3 regions of the Alkalibacterium indicireducens genome follow, and region 1 is predicted to be linked to each of the others. Evidence: riboswitches for the same ligand, from Rfam matches in the RefSeq annotation. Region 1 holds a riboswitch; each other region holds the start of a gene.
What was found. Region 1 has a riboswitch for thiamine pyrophosphate ahead of thiM (hydroxyethylthiazole kinase). Riboswitches for the same ligand answer to the same signal wherever they lie in the genome.

Region 1 (4,609 bases):
TACGTTTAGAAGTGGGAGACTTCTTTCGGAATTACGTTAAAATCCCTCCATTTCAAAATGATAGTCTGCAATGTCTTCGGGTGTTGCCTTGTAGAGTTCATCTAAAAAGGCCACTTGAAAACTTGCGGGTGCATCGGTTTGTTCTTCAGCCCGCTCCCCTGCCAGGTTGAAGACTGATACGGCGGTCAAGGCAGCAATGAACGGTGTACTGGACGTCAGATAGATCGAAGCAGCTCCGCCTAGTGCACATCCGCCACCAGTGATTTTTCCGAGGAAATGGGACCCGCCCCGGCATGTAGCCACATATTCCCCGTCAGTGACCAGATCGATTTCTCCTGAAATGATGACTGCTCCGTCTGTCCAGCGGGCGATCGATACAGCTGCGGCTTTTGCTTCATCAACGTGATTGGTCGAGTCCACGCCTCTGACTTTAGATTCACCTTTCCCTCCTTCAAGATGCCATAATCCTGCAAGTGCGATTATTTCTGATGCATTTCCTTTGATGATGTCCGGTTTGTAATCCTTGAAAAGTTTCAGCATGGCTGTGCGCAGTTGGCCTATCCCGATAGCGACCGGATCCAGTACCCACGGTTTATCCTCTTTTTTCAAAGTCTTTACAGCTAGCGGAAGCGTCTCTTCATAATTTGGAAGCATCGTTCCCATATTGATGTAGGTGGCTCCTCCTGCTTTGGCCAGAAACTGACCTTCATCCGGGAGGTAGACCATGGCTGCCGATCCGCCTACTGCGATCTGTGTATTGGCCACAAGGTTGATCGTGACAGAATTGGTAATCGAACCGGCCATCGGGTTCGTCTCTTTGACGTCAGTGACTGTCTGTCTAATCTGTTTTCTGATTTCTTCAAGTCGGGTCATCTTTTCATCCTTTCGATCGACACAGAACAAAAAAGATGCTCAGTCGTCATGACAGGCATCATAAGGGAGTGAAATATGGTCAATTAATCCCTACGATAGTCTGAACTAACAGGTTCAAAGGGTCAGGCATAACCTTCTCAACTCGTCTGAGTCCCCCTTCAATTTAACTAAGCTATGCTTTTTTTGATCATGTCTTTAATCATTTCCTTAATCTAAATGAAGTGTAACATAAAGAACTGGACAGTATAAAGTAGAAGCCAATTATATAATAATAATGAAAAAGGGGATGGGAAAAAAGTCACCTTTTAGTAATAATTTATAAATCTGAGTAATTAAAAACACCGTCAAATCAAGGATCATTTTTCCTAGATTTGACGGTGTCTTCTAATTCAGCTAGTTATTTCCCAGCCCCATTCCCTAAAAGTGATTTAGTACAGTTCATAGACTGCGTCGAACAGGTCTTTTTCCTTATCGATTTGAGTCTTGTTCCCGATGACTGCCACAGAGCGGTTCTCAAGCACCGCCTGATACGCGTCAGCCAGATCATTTAATGACTGAGCGTCTGCAGATAGAATCTCTGCTTTCAGACGTCGGATGTCTTCACTGGTCAATCCTTGTTTGTATCTGGAGAAGGCCGTCATCCCTTTATTACGGGCTGATTTAGGCTGTTCCAGTGGACTGAGCGTCCCGATGATGTACTTCAGCAGTTCAGATTCCGACAGATCGATCGACTTGACGAAATCAGGCAGACCGGCGTAGGTTTCCAATGTCTTAGTGATGTTCGGATCCCGGTAGGAAGCTAGCGCAACATTGCCGTTTCGGCGATGCATATAAAGCGAGCCGTACGCGCCGCCTTTTACTCGGATCGTGTTCCACAAGTAGTCATATCTGAAGATAGTAGACAGAAGCTGAGTTGCTCCGTTAAATTCCAGGTGGTCCGTTGCGTCCGCAGCAACTGCGACATAGTTGACGTCCTGTGCGGTCACAAACGCTTCATTCTGCTTCTTACCTGCTTCATGGCTGACCGCTGCCCCTAGAGGACTGTCCTCCAAGTCTGCAAAGGCGTCTTTCAGTGCCTCTTTGACTTTAACACTCTGTTCTTTGTCTCCAATATATAGGGCATTCAGACGACGTTTGTTTAGTAGCTTGTCCAGTAAGGCTAATAGGTCAGTGCTCAGGCTAGACTCATTTTCTGATTTAAGCTCATCACGTGTCGCTTTCAAGTAATTGAACTGATCGATGCCGTTCAAGTGTTCACCCAACTTAGATAGAGGCTTCACTTGGCTCAAGGCACGGTTTGCCGCAATGACATGGGCTCTGAAGTTTACACGGTTCTCAAAATCAGAAATATAACTCTGGATCTGTTTCAGAATCTCGCTCTGATTATCGAAGCGAGTAGTCGTCATGATCTCTTTCATCAGATCAACGAGTTCTGTCAGCTGTTCACTCAGTGCCTTACCGCTCAAGACGAAGTAAGGGGTGAGCTTGCCTTCCTGATCTTCATATATCGTGACGGTTCCGTTGATGCCACCGGTGTGGGTATCCATTTCCGTCTGAAGGGCAGCTGCATCGTACTTATCGGTGTCCAGTTCACCAAGTAAATCACTCAGAAGACTCAAAGCAGCATAGTCATCTGCAGAAAAGTCACTGATGTCAAAGTAGAGACTGACATAATCGATGCCTGACGTGAACTGCTCGGAATAATAGAATTCCGTTCCGTCAAACAATGAATCGATGGCCAGAGGATAGTCCGGTTCGTCCGTTGTCAGATCGTCTCTTGTCAGCGTTGGAATCTTCTCCAGGTCTTCCGGTCTGTCCGGTGTTTCCTGACGTTCGATCAGCTGCTGCGTCTTGTCAACGATTGCCTGCAGCTCTTCCTCAGACAGTCCGGCTTTGAATTTCTGAAGACTTTCCAGCGTCTGTGCTTCCTGTTTGTCGCTCTTTCCAGGTTCAGCTTTCAGAATCAGTTCGACCCGGTGTGTATTATTCAGAAGTTTGCGTTCGATCAGCTTTTCAAAGTATCCGTCTTCTGCAAGCTCAGCCAGTTCTTCAAGGTATTTGGAGAACTGCAGGCGATCAAAAGGCGAATGGTCATACAGCCAGGTGCTCAAGGCATTGATCGCATAAATGACGCCACGCGGGTTGTCCTCAGAAATTACGGCTTCTTTTGTCTGGAAGGTAATCTTGTTTAAAGCAGCCTTTACTATAGCCTGGTCGAGTCCCTTGTCGACGATATCTTTAAGTGTGCTCTCGGTCACTTCCTTGAATCGGTCAAGATTCTTGCTGTCTGCATATTTGGCAGAAATAATGAAGGCTGTCGGATACCCGATATCTGCTACATCACTTTCGATATCTCCACCTATCTCAGCATCCAAAAGAGCTTTTTGAAGAGGTGCCTGACTGTGTCCGAAGAGGATTTCCTCCAGGACTTTCATGCCGTAAAGGTCCAATGTATCTTCAGGTTCCAGTACATGCCAGCCTAAGGCCAGATAGTCTTTTCCTTCTGGATCATCACCTTCAGTGATCGAGTAGGTTTCTTCAAATACTTTCGCTTCCGGTTCAGCAATAGTCAGTGTAAGATCGACTGCGTCTCCTTTACCTTTTCCAGTAAAGTACTCATCCAGCGCATCGAACACAGTGGACAGATCAGCGTCACCGTAGACGATCGTCAGTGAATTTGTCGGATGATAGTACTTGGTATGGAAATCGATGAACTCTTCCTGAGTCAAGCTGGGGATCGCTTTTGGCAAGCCGCCTGAATTGTACTGGTACGTTGTTCCTGGGTACAGTTTGTTTGATAGATGATCATAAAGCTGCCCTTCCGGAGAAGCGGTCGCCCCTTTCATCTCATTGTAGACGACACCTTTATAAATCAGGTCATCGTCGATGCTTTCCAGGTGATAGTGCCAGCCTTCCTGCTCAAGAATCTGCGGGTCAGTATACAGTTTGGGACTGAATACAGCATCGAGGTATACCCCAACCAGGTGCATAAAGTCTTTTTCATTCGTAGATGCAACCGGGTAGATTGTTTTATCCGAAAACGTCATGGCATTGACGAAGGTGTTCAGTGACCCCTTGATAAGTTCCACAAAAGGCTCTTTGGACGGGTATTTTTCCGACCCATTCAATACCGAATGCTCAAGGATATGAGCGATCCCATTATCGTTGTATGGAGGGGTCTTGAAGGCGATGGTGAAGGCCTTGTTCTGATCATCATTGTCTATGTGCAGGACCTGTGCCCCAGTTTCATCGTGTTCATACAGTGAACCGACGGACTGGATATCAGGTAGATCCTGGGTTTCGATTTTATTAAATGTCATACAATTCTCCTCTAATTCACATTATTTTTTCATGCAACTTCATTGTACCTTATCCATTAAGAATTTCCTATACTGAGAGGATAAAATAATTATAGTTATTCTATATCGAGCTTGTCGGTCCTTTGTAACATATTAGCTCATCTGACCTAAAAGGCCGACAAACCGATCAGGATCAGGTAGCTCAAGAAGGTAATCAGGACACTCAGCATCGTCCCTATAACAAAATATTCAGAAAAGTACGGATCATCCGCTATGAGCTTGTAGCGGGCGAATGCTTTAATGGACAGAATGGCTACAATTGACAGTAGACTACCATTCAGGAAAGACAGAAAGATCAGGATGCGTTCCAGGTTCCCGATCATGGCTCCTGCCCCTTTAAATCCGGACTCTCCTTTTTCAGGTGTACGGTCGGTTTC
Region 2 (4,609 bases), on a different contig from region 1:
ACAAAAAGGACAGATTAACCACTTCAAGCTATCGCTTGACCGAAATTCATCTCCCACTTTCACTGGTGCTTCGCACCCATACGCTTAGAAGTGGGAGACTTCTTTCGGAATTACGTTAAAAGGATTCCTTATTCAGTGATATGAAAAATTCTAGGTTGTTTCATCATGTGCTGATTAGTCAAAATAAAAGCCGTCAAATCGAGTCAGGGAAATTTCCACTCGATTTGACGGCTTTTTCTATACTCAAATTAGAAATTTAGTGTATGGGTATGGACATTTTAGCTTTTGGATTGGATGAGTAGGCTGTATGATGAGTCTTAGAACACACTCAATTACAATCTCGACCTCGAGTAGGGTCGTAAACTAGCTGACCAAGTCAATTCCACCTGTTTCCTCACTCAGAACGCTTACTCAGACCGGCCACTTTTCAATCTCATATGCCATATTCCAGAACATCCATTCCAGCTGACAGCTTTTGACAAAAGCTTCCTTCATGATGGCTTTCTCAGTGTCAGAAGCTGTTTCGGCATAAGCATCAAGACGTGTTCTGAATGTATTGATAATCGTATCCACTTCATTTTTTGCATAGAAGGAAATCCATTCAGCAAAAGGATGAGCCTCATCTATAGAAAAATTCTCTTTAAGGTAATGAGCGATTTCCAGATACGTCCACGGACAAGGGAGCAGAACAGCGAGGATCTCTCCAAAACTTCCTCGCTGGGCGACATCAAGCATGTGACGGGTGTAATGATGGGCAGACGGTGCTAGAGGTTCGTATTGCAAATCTTCGTATCTGACACCAGCTACCTGACAGAAATTAGTGTGAGGATGTACTTCAGCATCCAGAATAAAAGTGATCTGATTGTTAAAAACTGCCATATCTTCTCTAAGTACACTTTTTGAAATAGCTATACCGTATACTTGATTAAAGGTATTTAAGTATTCAAAATCCTGTTTGACATAGTGTATAAGCTGTTCAGCTTCAAGCTTTCCAGATCCTATTCCTTGTACGAATGGATGTCTGAAAATAGACTGGAATATTGAATCAGCTTCTTGCCTTAATTCTTCGGTAAATGACATGGTTTAGCCTCCAGTAGTATGGTAATTACAATTTGCGGACTTTATGGTCTCTGCTTAAAAGAACTATAGCTGACGGGCAGACGAACCAAAAGAACAAGACGAACAAGAAGAACACCGACTGAGAAAAGCGGACTGATACAGGAAGTGAAGGGCGCGAGAAGAATGGGAATGGATCTACGCATTTAACTTCATCAATATATTTAAGTTATCTGACTGCAAAAAAAGCCGCTCTGCTAATCTGCAGGGCGGCATAACTTAAAAGTCATGATGAACGTTGGAGAGTCGTTTAAAACACTCCATACATAATGATCTAAGCTCCACTTCCCTACGCTGGAGTTAACCAGATCAGGTTCCAAGGGTCAAAGCATTGCTTTTCTCAGCCGTCAGCGGCTCCCCTAGTGAAAGAGATATTCAATTATCTTTCAAAGTCATTATGGCATATGTGTCCTCGTATCGCAAGAAAAAAGGAACAGAACTAAATGATTTACCCAATCAGCCAGAAGTATCCGATGACGACGAAACCTACAGCTATCCTGTACCAGCCGAATGAGCTGAAGTCATTTCGACGGATATAGTTCATTAGGAATTTGATTGCAAAGATTGATACCAGGAAAGATACAATACAGCCGACGATCAGAATGAGCAATTCTTCTAATGTGAAAGTAAAGCCGAAACCCAGCAGTTTGATCAGACTTGCACCCATCATCACGGGTATGGACAGGAAGAAAGAATATTCAGCAGCAATCGGACGGGCTGTTCCAATAAGGATGGCCCCGACAATAGTTGCACCTGAACGGGATGTACCTGGAATCAGAGCAAGCACCTGAAAGAAACCAATCATGAGGGCGACTTTATAATTTAAATCTTCCCAAGTTGCTATAGTTGGAATCTTTCCTTCATTACGTTTCTCTATTACGATAAATGCGACCCCATAGATGATGAGGGCTACTGCTACTGTAATCCAGTTATAGAAAAGGTCATGGATGGCATCTTCAAACAGTATGCCGAATACTCCTGCAGGAATGATACCGATAAGTACTTTGTACCAAATATGCCAGGTTTCTTTTTTCTGCAGATCATTTTTACCTGAGTCAAAGGGGTTAAGTTTTTTAAAATAAAGCAGAACTACCGCCATAATGGAAGCCAGCTGAATGACTACAAGGAACATTTCCTTGAATTCGTCAGTAGTATTAAGTATGAGAAACTCGTCTACCAGGATCATGTGTCCGGTGCTGCTGACAGGGAGCCATTCTGTAATTCCTTGTACTACGCCCAGTATGATGGACTTTATTAATTCTAATAACACAGTCATATCTCCTTTTAGTTAAATTCAACTCTTCCATCTTAACAAAAACAGGCGTTAAAAAACCATAAGAATATGAAGAATTCATCACAAAATCTTTTTAGTTTTTGTTTACACTAGGATGTGTTACTATTATTTATAGAATACGTATAGGAAATTATGTATACTGTCAGCACAAAATATTAAGAAAGTAGGGAGAAATATGGGAGTATTTGACTTTTTAAAAGGAAAAGGGAATGAACCTAAAGAAACGAAAGTCGTATTAAGCAACCCTGTTAATGGAAAAGTTATTCCAATCGATGAAGTGGATGATCCGGTCTTTTCACAGAAAATGATGGGAGACGGGTTTGGTGTTGTACCAAGCGATGGCGACATCTATTCACCAGCTTCAGGTAAGGTTGTCAGTGTCTTTCCGACTCAGCACGCAGTTGGACTTGAGCTGGATAACGGCATAGAAGTTCTGATTCACATCGGTATCGACACTGTAGAACTTGAAGGCGGACCATTTGACACTTTAGTCAAAGAAGGCGACACGGTTACACCGGAAACTAAAATTTCTACAGTAGACCTTGAAGGCCTGAAAGCTGCCGGTAAAGAAAACACAGTCATCATCGTTTTCACCAACATGGATCAAGTAGGAGATTATGACCTGTCAACTACTGGAGAAACCCAAAAAGGCGCAGAAATCGGTTCTGTTTCTTCTAAATAACACACTAAAAAAGCCTCGGAAAGGATATTCTTGAGGCTTTTTTTTTGATCTCTAGTGTGTATAAATACCAGCGTTCATCACATTTGTGCCAGGCAGTTCAGCTGATCGGAAAATTTACATTCAGAATCAGCGAGATAAATCTGACTAATGCTCAATCAGTTCTGTGGCCGAACAATGGTAAATACTTTTCCTATTTCAGAATAGGCATTTCCAGACAATCGAGCCACTGGTTCAAGGTGTTCGGGGAGGATATATTCCTTCTCAGAATCATATACGGCTGGATCGATGTGCACATCGGTCACTTTAAGAAGGAAGTGGTCGGTTACAACCTCTCCAGATTCGTCTACGATGGGAATATGCTGATACAGAGTGGTTTCAAAGCGGATCAGGGCTTCTCTGATTCCAGGGACTTTAACGGACGAACTGTCGACTAATGAGAGATCTGTCCGGTCCAGCTCGCTCTCATCAGAGGCAAGAGGAGCAGATGTCTCATTCATATCTGTAGTTAGTGATTTACTCACGATATGAACGACAGCTTCTTTCTGATCGATGATGTTCAAAGCTGTGTCTTTAGCTTTTCCGTTTGAGCGCAGGATAGAGACAGTAAGAAGTGGGATCTGATTGGACGCTACACTAAAGAAACTGAAGGGGGCAGCATTAACAATGTCATCTTCTTCATTAAGTGATGTAATCCAGGCAATTGGTCTGGGAATTACGCTGCCGGTTAGAAATTTATACTGCTGTTTGGCAGATAAGTCGGATGTTTTAAAATGATGCATGAGGGAGATACTCCTTTTCGTAGTCATAATGTAATGGTACTTAGTTAAGTATATTCTGAATTCAAGATTCTTTCCAGTTTTTGAACAATCCTCCTGTTTTGAGACCTATAAATGGCAAGAAGTGATAGAGCCGATTTTTGTATATCAAATTCTGAAGAATAAAATCAATACAATAAAAAAGAGAGGGAACGCCTCTCTTTCAAATGAATTGTTTGTATCAGGATCAATCGACTTATACGAACTGAACGCAGATGACTTCAGGGGCGTAGACATCTTTTTGAAGCAAGGTCAGGCTTCCATCAGAAGCGTCTCGTTCAAATAAAGTCAGGTTATCAGTATCCTGGTGCCCGACGACGACATAAGATTCCGTTGGGTCCAGATTAAAGTCACGTGGAATCTCTCCTTCAGTCGGTACATAGTCATTCAGCGTCAACGTACCGTCCACATTGATAGAAAATATGGCAATGGAGTCGTGTCCGCGGTTTGATGCATAAACGAATCGGCCGTCTGAAGAAACTCTTATCGCTGCTCCACCGTTGAAAGCTGTATGGTCTTCAGGAATAGAAGAAACTGTCTGAAGGTGACTGAAAGAGCCGTATTCAGAATCGTAAGACAGAGTCAGAACCTCACTGCTAAGTTCTCCAAAAACGTAGGCAACAGCTTGATCAGGATGAAAGGCTATATGACGCGGCCCAGTGCCGGGAGCTGTTTCAAAAACTGCCACTTCTGTCAGCTCAT
Region 3 (4,609 bases), on a different contig from region 1:
AAAAACGGTTCAGCATGGCCGCCGTATGTTCTCAGTTTGTTGAAGAAATCTTTGCCCAGTACTCGGGCACCAACCGGGTCGTACAATACTTTGACCTCAACTCCCTGTTTCGCTTTTTCTTCTAGAGCCCTCAAGAGTCTCAGACCTATATTATCCCCTCTAAAGATATAATACGTCACATGAATATGATGCTCTGCTTTCTCAATATCTCTTATGAGCTGGTCGAATTTTTCCTCTCCATCACTTATAATTCTTACTTTATTGCCTTTTGTTAAAACAGCCTGATTACTTTCCAGAAATAAACGGACCATTTCAAATGTCTTATCCTGATAATTTGATTCAGGAACATCAAGGTTCTCTGATTCGATCAGACTCTTCTGTGACTCGACCAGCTGAGGCATCCCGATGCGGTCCTGACTTCGAAGATCAAAAATAGATTCCTTTGATATTTTTCTTCCTAAAAACAGATAGATCACAAATCCGAAACCTGGCAGCATCGTAATGACCAGCAGCCAGGCCCAGATCGCTGCGATGTCCCGTTCCTTTTCTTTAAACACAGTAAATATGGCTAAAGCCGAGTTCAGAAAAATAAACCCCCAGAAAATCGTGCTTAAAATCGTCATACAGGTCTCCTTCATACACTAAGGTAATGTTATTTATCTTAGTGTACATTAGCCTGTAACCTCCTGTCCACTATCTTAAGCCGGCAACAGTTATTTCCCTTTAGGAACAAAAATCAGTGGAGACCGGTCATACAGCATCAGCAATACGATCATGGTCACTAAGGCGGTCGAGATCATACTCAGACCGTTCATGACTAGAGAAAATGTAAAGGCACTGAGTCCCCATAAAGCATAGTCTCCCCAGAATATCCAGCCGGCTATAAAGTGCCAGAAATACCGAGCGGCAGCTCCAACTAGAACAGCAGCGACGATAGTCATGTTTACCCGTTTTCCTTTCTGGTTTCTGATCCCCTCAAGAATGTCTTTGGAGTAGAATCCGGCCAGCCCAATGCTCGCATAGGTGATTGTGTATTCAATAATGACTTGATACACATTCAGCATGTATACCGATCCTGTAACAAAATGAAGGATCCCCCATAAAAAACCGGCAAATATCCCTGGCCCCAAACCTCTTCTGATAGCGTAGAAAGTCAACGGAATCATGCCTAAGGAAACACTGAATGACGACCCTATTCCTGAGGGAATCCAGGAGAGCACCATCCCAAGTGCGGCAAATAAAGTCCCTTCAAGATAGATCCTCAACTGTCTGTTCTGCATAAAAAAATCTCCTCCTCTAGTTAGTTTACTGAACTAGGGAAGGAGATTATGACATTTATGAGAGCGCGCTTGTGCCTACTCTGATCTGTCGATCTCAGTTAAGTACTCTTCCTGCGCACGTATGAACGTACAGGTTCTAAGGGTCTGAACTCACAGTTCACTCTCAGCCAATATATTGACTCCCCTAGTACAGTATCTGATATTTAATTATATACAAAATAATTATCTCGTAAAGCGTCTGTTCTGATTGACTTCCATAATTACTGGAAGAATGATCGGTCTTCTCTTCGTTTTCTTGAACAGGTGGTTATTCAGGCCTTCACGAATATCCTGTTTGATTGAACCCCAGTCAAAATCGTTATGCTTGAGATTTTTTTTGACTATACTCTTCACTATTTCCGTCGATTCATTAATCAGATCCTGACTCTCTTTTACAAATACAAATCCGCGCGTAACGATATGAGGATCAGACACGATACGCTGCTTTTTACGGTCGATTGTAACTACTGCAACGAAAATACCATCTTCTGACAACAGACGTCTGTCACGCAAGACAATGTTCCCGATATCACCGATACCTATCCCGTCGATCAGTGTATTATCTGCAGATACCTGTCCGCTTTGTGTCATTTTATTTTTAGCATAGCTAACGACGTCACCATTACTCAAAATAAAGATATTCTGATAAGGGATTCCTGTCTCATTTGCCAGGTCTGCATGGGCAGCAAGCATTCTGTATTCACCCTGAATCGGTATGAAGTAAGTCGGTCTCAGCAGGTTGATCATCAGCTGCAGATCATTAGGCGTCGCATGCCCGGACGCTTTCAGTCTGCTGGATAACTTGACTACTGTCCCACCGGCTCTATAAATCAGGTTTTCTGTCTCAGCTACCATGACTTCCATTGCTGTAGATGGGCTGGTAGCAATAAACACAAGATCCCCTTCTTTGATGTTCACCTGATCATGATTAGATGTAGCCATACGGTTGAGTGTTTTGATTGGCTCACCCGCTGATCCCGTTTCGAGAACCAGAATTTCGTCGTCATCATATTTATCGATTTTACTGATAGGTTCAATCAGATGTTCATCAGGCAGTGTCAGCTTGTCAAGATCCATGGCTGTTTCTAGAATAGCTTCCAGGTTCTTTCCAGTGATGAACACTTTTCTACCTGAACTGTGCGCCGCATTTAAAACCTGCTGAATTCTTAAAATATTGCTTGCTACTGCAGCCACGATAATCCTGCTGCTGGTATCCTGAAAGATATCAAGCACTTCTTCCTGGACTTTTTTCTCAGACACATTTTCAGTCTGACTTTCTGCGTCCCCAGAATCACTCAGCAGGGCCAGAACGCCTTCTTTACCTAAGTCTGCGATCTGAGAAAGATCTGTTCTGTACATGTCCTGAGAACTCTGATCGAACTTGAAGTTCCCGGTGTAGACAATGTTTCCTTCTTCTGTATGAACGGCGATTCCCATTGAATCTGGAATCGTATGGGTCGTACGGAAGAATTTGACTGTTGTTCCATTAAAGTCGATTTCAGTGTGTTCATCGATCACATGATAGTCATCGAAGGATGTCGACAGATTAGACTGACCCACAAACAGCTTAGCTAAAGCTATAGTCAGCTCTGAACCGAATACAGGAACATTAAATGTATCAAGGAAATAAGGCAGTGCGCCAATTGCATCTTCATGGCCATGAGTCAGAAAGACTCCGGTAATTTTGTCTTTGTTTTCTTCAAGATAACTGAAATCAGGAATGACCGCATCGATTCCGAACAGTTCATCTTCAGGATACATCAGTCCACAGTCCAAGACGAAAATATCGTCTCCAGATTCCAGTACATACAGATTTTTACCATTTTCTCTTACTCCTCCAAGAGGAATAATCTTTATATTACTCACAATCTTCCACCTCTAATACGCTTGTTACAGCATTTGATTTTATAGTTTATTTCACCTATGTACGTTCGCCCGTTATGTGCTTAACAGTTTCAGTATAGCATAGATATAGGCAAATGCCTACTTATCAGGTATACTGACCTTAATTAACTAATTTTAAAAAGGAGTCTCTCATGTCACTAATTTCTTCTTTTATTGCTTTACTTAAAGCAGACTATCCGTCTTTCGTTTCTTTTGATCTCGTCAGTAAGACCCTTCACATAGAGACAGAAGAGATAAATCAGCTTATAAATGATGCTGAAATGCAGGGCTACTCGATTCAGACTGAACAGGACACTTGCAGACTGACACTCCCTCTAGTCAGTAAAGAGTCTGTAGCGGAAAACCTGCAATCTTATTCTATCGGGCGATCGTTCCAGTTCTTCGACAGAATCGATTCGACAAATACCTATGCTTTAAAAAACCTTCAAGAACTGGCTCATGGGTCGGTCATCCTGACTGATTATCAGTACAAAGGAAAAGGCAGGCTGGGCCGTTCCTGGCATACTGATCTAGGAAAATCCGTTGCCTTGACTATCGTACTCAAACCAAAATTCGACAATCAGCAGGCTGTCCTTCTGACTCAGCTGACTGCTGCTGCTCTGGTCAAAGCACTTGAACCGGACTGGTCTGCTTCTATCAAGTGGCCAAATGACGTTCTCATCGACGGCCGTAAAGTGGCTGGCATTCTGGTCGAATCCCACTTCAGCGGATCAGAACTGACCGGCATCGTGATTGGGACGGGAATAAACACGAATCTGTCCATAGAAGAACTCCCTGAAGAGTTGAAAGCTAAAGCCACTTCTCTGGCAATTGAAAAAAATAGAGTCATCGATCCTAATCCGATCATCACCAGCTTTCTATCCTGGTTCGACACCTTTTATACAGCATGGAGCGAGTCGATGGATGCGTCTACATTCATTTCAGTATGCAGAGAAAAGTCTGGACTTATAGGTCGGGAAATCACCGTTCATCATGGACAGATCTCAAAATCTGCCCGTGTCATGGACATCAGCGATGAAGGAGAACTAGTCATCCGTTATCCGAATACTAACGAAACAGACCATCTCAATTCTTTGAATTTCTCAGTCAGAGGGCAATCCGGTTACCTCTGATGCAATTATGTAAAAACCCACATGGCTGTCCTTTACGATAAGCAGTTGCCTCGTAAGGATAGCCATGCGGGTTATTTTTTTACTTTTAAATAATGGAAGCTGAGTCCAATCAGGCTTCGTCGTTGTTCCCATTCAGTACAGCTTTTCGGGACAAGTTGACACGGCCTCTGTCATCGATTTCCGTCACTTTGACATCAAGCACATCGCCGACAGAAAATTCTTTGGCAACATCCTTAATGTACTTATCAGACAGTTCCGATACATGAACCAGAC

Region 2: it holds a riboswitch for thiamine pyrophosphate, as region 1 does, so the genes downstream of both, tenA (thiaminase II) here and thiM (hydroxyethylthiazole kinase) in region 1, are expected to answer to the same signal.
Region 3: it holds a riboswitch for thiamine pyrophosphate, as region 1 does, so the genes downstream of both, thiT (energy-coupled thiamine transporter ThiT) here and thiM (hydroxyethylthiazole kinase) in region 1, are expected to answer to the same signal.

What each region holds. Positions count from the first base shown of each region.
Region 1 is NZ_BAAADA010000058.1:7,449-12,057, forward strand. Features, by position in the region: gene thiM (hydroxyethylthiazole kinase) at 37-873, opposite strand; TPP riboswitch at 944-1,041, opposite strand; gene ABFX15_RS04000 (insulinase family protein) at 1,302-4,193, opposite strand; gene ABFX15_RS04005 (hypothetical protein) at 4,340-4,609, opposite strand, start outside.
Region 2 is NZ_BAAADA010000139.1:79-4,687, forward strand. Features, by position in the region: gene tenA (thiaminase II) at 412-1,080, opposite strand; TPP riboswitch at 1,386-1,487, opposite strand; gene ABFX15_RS08290 (undecaprenyl-diphosphate phosphatase) at 1,565-2,392, opposite strand; gene ABFX15_RS08295 (PTS sugar transporter subunit IIA) at 2,586-3,092, shown strand; gene ABFX15_RS08300 (flavin reductase family protein) at 3,248-3,871, opposite strand; gene ABFX15_RS08305 (lactonase family protein) at 4,104-4,609, opposite strand, start outside.
Region 3 is NZ_BAAADA010000078.1:5,393-10,001, forward strand. Features, by position in the region: gene cls (cardiolipin synthase) at 1-623, opposite strand, end outside; gene thiT (energy-coupled thiamine transporter ThiT) at 714-1,280, opposite strand; TPP riboswitch at 1,371-1,476, opposite strand; gene ABFX15_RS04970 (ribonuclease J) at 1,503-3,185, opposite strand; gene ABFX15_RS04975 (biotin--[acetyl-CoA-carboxylase] ligase) at 3,356-4,336, shown strand; gene pnp (polyribonucleotide nucleotidyltransferase) at 4,446-4,609, opposite strand, start outside.